DNA from 2 places in the Shewanella baltica genome. Region 1 is predicted to be linked to the other one. Evidence: riboswitches for the same ligand, from Rfam matches in the RefSeq annotation. Region 1 holds a riboswitch; the other holds the start of a gene.

Region 1 (3,375 bases):
CCTCAATCGTGAAATCGGCATGAAGTACCGCAAAACAATCAGAGAAGTGGGTAATAGCATAGCGCCAATGGAAGCCTACAAAAACTTCCGTGGACAAGAGCCAACGACACAAGGATTGCTTAAACGCCGCGGGCTAGACCAAACACTTTAAGCTACAAAAAACCTAAGCAACAGGCACTTTAAATTCAATGTTGATAGCCTTAATGCGATTAGGTTAAAGATAGAGATAGAGATAGAGCGTTAACCAAAAAAATCAGCCAGCATAATGCTGGCTGATTTATTTGTAGCAGTGGAAAGGCTTCAATTAAGGTTTAGCTAATTGCGCCTTTAGATTTGATTTTTAGCACTATGATGCTAACCACAAACACCACACTACAGGCCACTAAACCTGCGACGACTGACTCAGTAAATCCAAGTACGACATAACCCGTTAAGCTAATAAACGCCGCAATCAATGCATACGGTAGCTGAGTGACCACATGGTCGATATGGTGACAACTCGCGCCCGTAGACGACAAAATCGTGGTATCGGAAATCGGTGAACAGTGATCGCCAAATACCGCGCCCGCCAGCACAGAAGCAAGCATAGGTAACATCATGCCAGTGTGACTTCCCATCGCCATATCCGCAGCAATCGGCAACATGATACCGAACGTGCCCCAGCTAGTACCGGTTGAGAACGCAGTAATACCCGCTAAAACAAACATGAGCGCTGGCAAAAAGGCGAACGGAATATTGCCCGTCGCGAGACTCGCCATAAACTTGCCGGTTTCGAGCTGGCCAATCACGCCTGCGATAGTCCAAGCAAATAACAGGATATAAATCGCTGGCAGCATAGAGCGAGCGCCCTGCACTATGCCTTTGACTATCATTGATTTCTCAACGCCTTGGACTAAATTCAATATCAGCGAAATCGCTAAACCGATTAATGCACCAAAGAAAAGGGATGAACTGACATCGGTTTTCTCAAACGCTGAAATAATATTAAATTCAATCCCTTCAGCGGCAAGTACTTGAGCGCCACTATTGATCATAAAATACAGGGTCGCAAATACCAACACAGTAATCGGCAGGAATAAACCTAAGATCTTACCGGTTTCGGCTTCAGGTAAATCCGCATTGGCTCCAGGCGGTAATCCCTTTGACTCATCGTATAAATTACCACGTTGGGCATTGAGTTCATGCTCGCGCATTGGCCCAACATCTAATCCCATAAAGACAACGAAAAGTAATAATAACAAGGAGAAGATTGCGTAGAAGTTCATTGGGATCATTTGAATAAAAATACTCAAATGGCCCGTATCAGCAAAACCATGGGCCGTTAATATTCCACCAATAAGTGCAATAATATACGCGCCCCAACTTGATACTGGAGAAATAACGCACACAGGTGCCGCAGTCGAATCTAATAAATAAGCTAACTTAGCACGGGAAATATAATAACGGTCGGTAACAGGTCTAGCGACCGAACCTACGACTAAGCTATTGAAATAGTCGTCAATAAAAACCACACACCCTAAAAACATGGTTAATAATTTAGCGTCACGTTTATTACGTATATGTAAACGAGCCCAATCGGCAAAAGCCCGCGCGCTGCCACTGACAGTAATTAACGCTGTGATCATTCCCAGTACAATTAAGAAACCGAGAATATATAAGTTCCACGAATTAAGGCCTTCGCCCGTCCAAAAAAGTCCTTTAACACCATTAAATACAAATTCACCCGTCGCTACAGGTGAAAATTGATTGAGCAATAAAGCACCAATTAAAATACCTAACCCCAAAGAAAGCAGTACACGGCGAGTTAAGATCGCCAACACAATAGCCACCGCAGGCGGCAGCAAGGAAAGTGCCGAATCGGCATAATTCATAACAGTCATTGATTATTATCTTCGTTAAATACGAATGGAGGGCGACTGAACTGGTGGGGAAAGGCAATAGATACCCAAGGTCACCTGTCCTATCAGTAGCGCTCCATAGTAACTATTTCCGATATCCGTATCGGAAAATACTATGGCAGTGTTGCACCTATTAGGTACAACCCCAGCAGTTGATCGTGATAAATCGAACCACTTCGGCACCAAATCCTTTCGCAATCGATCAACGGAATCACCCTACTGATCACTACTAATATTTGGCGCGCCTCTACTTCTAAGAACGCCCGTACGCGGGCGTGAGGCACATAAAAACATAAGCGGCTTAGCAGATGCCACCGCAAAGCCACTTAATGTGACCTAGATCACAGTTTAAATCAATCGAGACTTGTGATCAGCTCAGGAACCGCCTCAAATAAGTCCGCAACTAAGCCATAATCGGCAACTTGGAAAATAGGCGCTTCAGGATCTTTGTTAATAGCAACGATTACTTTCGCGTCTTTCATGCCCGCTAAATGTTGAATCGCGCCAGAAATTCCCACAGCAATATATAAGTTAGGCGCAACGATTTTACCGGTTTGACCCACTTGTAAATCGTTAGGCACGAAGCCAGCATCAACTGCCGCGCGTGATGCGCCAACCGCAGCACCGAGCTTGTCAGCAAGCTGCTCTAACATGCCGAAGTTTTCACCACTGCCCATACCACGGCCGCCAGAAACAATAATGCCAGCATTACCTAACTCTGGACGGGCTGATACCGTCAAAGATTGAGAAACAAACTGAGTTCTCGCTTCAAACACTTTATCGAGTGTCGTCACAGCCGCGCTGTTACCTTCTGGCGCAGCATCAAACGCACTGGCGCGTACTGTCATCACTTTGATGGCATCATGGCTTTGCACTGTCGCTAAGGCGTTACCCGCATACACAGGGCGCACAAAAGTGTCCGCACTGACGACGGTAATGACTTCAGAGATTTGCGCAACATCTAATAATGCTGCCACACGCGGAAGCGTGTCCTTACCTAAGCTCGAAGCAGAAGCCAGAATGTGGCCATAGTTTGGCGCTAAGTCCACCAGCAATTTGGCAAAATTTTCCGCTAAATGCGCTTCATACACGCTGGCATCGGCAACGAGCACTTGGCTAACGCCTTGTAGTGCTTGCGCAGCTTGGACAACCGCGCCACATTGGTGACCCGCAACCAGTACATGCACTTCATCGCCAATGGCGCGGGCGGCAGTGACGATTTTTGCCGTATCGAGTTTCAGTGCGGCATTATCATGTTCAGCTAATACTAAAATGGCCATTTAGATCACCTTCGCTTCATTTTTTAACTTTTCAACTAGCTCAACAACCGACGCTACCATGATGCCTGCTTTACGCTCTGCTGGCGGAGTGACCTTCACAACCGTTTGGTGACTCTTTAACGTCACGCCCAAGTCAGCCACTGTAAAGACTTCTAATGGCTTACGCTTAGCTTTCATAATGTTAGGCAGTGAAGCAT
Region 2 (3,375 bases), 920 kb from region 1:
GTATTCTACTGAGCTCTTTTCTTCGACTTCGGCACCAGCGCTGTTGACGCGAGTCAGAAGGTTACGAGCACGAATCGTCAATTCACGTGGGTTGAACGGCTTGGTAATATAATCGTCCGCGCCAATTTCAAGTCCAAGGATTTTGTCGACTTCGTTGTCACGACCTGTCAGGAAGATCAGACCGATGTTGTTGATTTCACGTAGTTCACGTGCCAACAACAGGCCATTCTTGCCTGGCAAGTTAATGTCCATAACGACCAAGTTAATTTTGTTTTCCTGCATAGCCTTATGCATTTCTGCGCCATCATTGGCCTCAGTTACCACATACCCTTCTGCCTCGAAAATACTTCTCAGCGTGTTACGGGTAACGGCTTCATCTTCAACGATCAGAATGTGCGGATTTTGCATATTATTTACCTAAATTTTAATCAGTTTATACTAACCAATAAGAGCAACTTACTTCGGGCTCTTATATTCATAAAAGCGTTGATACTTCCTTGAACTGCTTTGTGCTCAAAAGGAAAATCTTTACGGTGACATCTATATCTGGATGTAGATTAAGTGCACGTTTAAGTGTAATACGAGAAAACGTAATCAGTACCAACTTCGATAAGCAATAGTTAGAATAAGTTCCTTAACTATTGTTTTTTTTAAATGTTTAAAAGACAAATCAAATGTAGAACACATTTTAAACAGATGCCCGGTCAGTTCACGTTACTTAAAGCGATATATGTAACAAACTGTATTGAACGATAAGCATCTTGCTCAATCTGTTTCAACTCACCAGTACGTACATTGTACTCGTTTTAGTCATTTGTTAACAAATGAAATGTTAACAAATTTTAGGTGAGTCGAGGTTTTTACCATGATATTTACTTTAGCTATTGATTAGTATAACTAATGTATTTGCGATTCCTGTGAGCCAGTTCACGCCTCTTTGGATTTTACAATCACTCTGCTACACTAGCCTGGGTTCATTTTTCGATTAGACTACCAATGGACAATACGACTCAAGATTTGTGGCAATGTTACCAAGCGCCGTTATTTTTGCTGACTCAAGCATTATCCTGTGATTTTTCCTTTGCTGTTATTACCGCTCATAATCCCGCTTCAAAGCTGCTTTCTCCCAGTCAAAACCGTTTACTCGATCGCCAACTTCTCCGTGAAATTGAATTACTCGGCAGTCCCTATCGTGCTTTAGTGGGCGCGGCGCCGGATTTATCCCACATGGAAAAAAGCTGGGCCGTGTTTATCGATAGAACGATGGCGCTGCAATTGGGGAAGAAATTTAATCAATACGCGATTTATGTGGTCGAACAAGGGGATGTGAGCTTAGTGCCTTGCACCTTGGCCGGACATGATGAAGTGTGTTTAGGCAAATTTAGTGATTATGTGCAGCTGGTATACGAGTTACCCGATTTAAGCACTTAGTTGTTTTCAAAAGATTTTATTTAAATTATTCATTTGTTATGAAATTAGCATTGACTTCATTAGGGGTTTATTGCTATTTTTTTCGTCCCTTTCCCTAGGAAAGGAACAGAAGAGGAGCGTTAACTAGGTAGTCGGTCAGAGGAGCACAAACTCCAGCGATGACTGATGAGGGAGATTAACGCCGAGGCATAGATATGGTTGCTGCATGTTTATGTCGGTCGCTCAGGCTGAATCCTGACGATTGTCACCTGTAATTGGTGGAGAGCTTCTGGTGACGATTGCTGTTTCCCTTCTTTTGGGGTGCGTTATCATTGAGCACCAGGCTCTTCGAACGAAGTCAGTTCGGAGTGTGATCATGTTAGTTAATCAATATCTTATTCAATCTGCATTTATTTGTTGCCCTACGTGTTTCACGGAGGTGCGCTAATGTCCCTCGTTGTCGCAAAATTTGGTGGCACCTCAGTCGCCGACTATAACGCTATGAATCGCTGTGCCGACATAGTGTTAGCTAATCCTCATTGTCGTTTAGTCGTGGTCAGCGCATCGAGTGGCGTGACCAATCTGTTAGTTGAATTGACGCAAGAATCCATCAACGACGATGGTCGATTACAGCGATTAAAACAAATTGCCCAAATTCAATATGCGATTTTAGATAAGCTCGGTCGTCCTAACGATGTGGCCGCCGCATTAGATAAATTATTGAGTCGCATGTCAGTATTGAGTGACGCGCTCGCATCACAACGCAGCAAAGCGACCATGGATGAGTTGTTGTCCCTCGGTGAGCAATGTTCTTCGGCGTTGTTTTCAGCAGTCATCCGCGAGAAAGGTGTTAACTCTAGTGCCTTCGATGTGCGTCGAGTATTACGTACCGACAGCCATTTTGGCCGCGCGGAACCCCAGGTTGAGCAGATTGCGACTTTAGCTCGTGATTATCTACAGCCACTGTTAGCGGAACAAGTGATTGTCACACAAGGCTTTATCGGTGCCGATGAAGCAGGTCAAACGACCACATTAGGCCGCGGTGGTAGTGATTATTCTGCAGCCCTGTTAGCCGAAGCGTTACGCGCCTCAGCGGTCGAGATTTGGACCGATGTAGCGGGGATTTATACAACCGATCCGCGTCTTGCGCCCAATGCTTTTCCGATTGCCGAGATCAGCTTTAATGAAGCCGCCGAGATGGCGACCTTTGGTGCCAAGGTATTGCATCCTGCGACCATTCTTCCTGCTGTTCGTCAACAAATTCAAGTGTTTGTTGGTTCAAGTAAAGAGCCTGAAAAGGGCGGGACTTGGATCCGTCATCAAGTGGAAGATGCGCCCGTATTCCGCGCTGTGGCTTTGCGCCGCGATCAAACCCTGTTAAATCTTCACAGCTTGCAAATGTTGCATGCGCAGGGCTTTTTAGCGGAAACCTTTGCGACATTGGCGCGACATAAGATCAGTGTGGATTTAATTACCACCTCAGAAGTGAACGTGTCTCTAACCCTCGATAAAACCGGTTCAGATTCTAGCGGTCAAGGTCTGTTGAGTGAGGCATTGTTGCAAGAATTATCACAGCATTGCCGGGTGCGCGTCGAAGATGGATTAGCCTTAGTGGCGATTATCGGTAACCGCATTGCGACCACGCCGGGTATTTGTCGCCGTGTGTTTGAAGTGTTAGAACCACACAATGTGCGGATGATTTGCCAAGGCGCCAGCCCACATAATCTGTGTGTGTTAGTGGCAGAATCGGAAGCGGCACAAGTGGTGAAATCGCTGCATCAAAATCTGTTCGAAGGCGCTTAATATGCTGCCGACAACATCGTCTCTGCAAATTGGCGAGCTTGCCGCAGGGCAAGCGCTTACCTTGCCTATTTACCATTTTAAGCCGAGCGACGATAAGGCGACTGGCCCCAAAGTGTATATTCAGGCCAATGTCCACGGCGCTGAAGTGCAAGGTAATGCGGT

The links. A riboswitch is a leader RNA that binds a small molecule or an ion and turns the genes downstream of it on or off. The one in region 1 is predicted to bind lysine.
Region 2: linked by a shared signal. The riboswitch ahead of lysC (lysine-sensitive aspartokinase 3) and the one ahead of DYH48_RS05695 (Na+/H+ antiporter NhaC family protein) in region 1 are both predicted to bind lysine.

What each region holds. Positions count from the first base shown of each region.
Region 1 covers NZ_UGYM01000002.1:1,262,039-1,265,413, reverse strand. Annotated here, with positions in the region: gene DYH48_RS05700 (M3 family metallopeptidase) at 1-151, shown strand, start outside; gene DYH48_RS05695 (Na+/H+ antiporter NhaC family protein) at 312-1,880, opposite strand; lysine riboswitch at 1,960-2,156, opposite strand; gene DYH48_RS05690 (electron transfer flavoprotein subunit alpha/FixB family protein) at 2,252-3,178, opposite strand; gene DYH48_RS05685 (electron transfer flavoprotein subunit beta/FixA family protein) at 3,179-3,375, opposite strand, start outside.
Region 2 covers NZ_UGYM01000002.1:345,178-348,552, forward strand. Annotated here, with positions in the region: gene arcA (two-component system response regulator ArcA) at 1-408, opposite strand, end outside; gene DYH48_RS01550 (DUF3293 domain-containing protein) at 997-1,431, shown strand; lysine riboswitch at 1,533-1,707, shown strand; gene lysC (lysine-sensitive aspartokinase 3) at 1,858-3,213, shown strand; gene DYH48_RS01560 (succinylglutamate desuccinylase/aspartoacylase family protein) at 3,215-3,375, shown strand, end outside.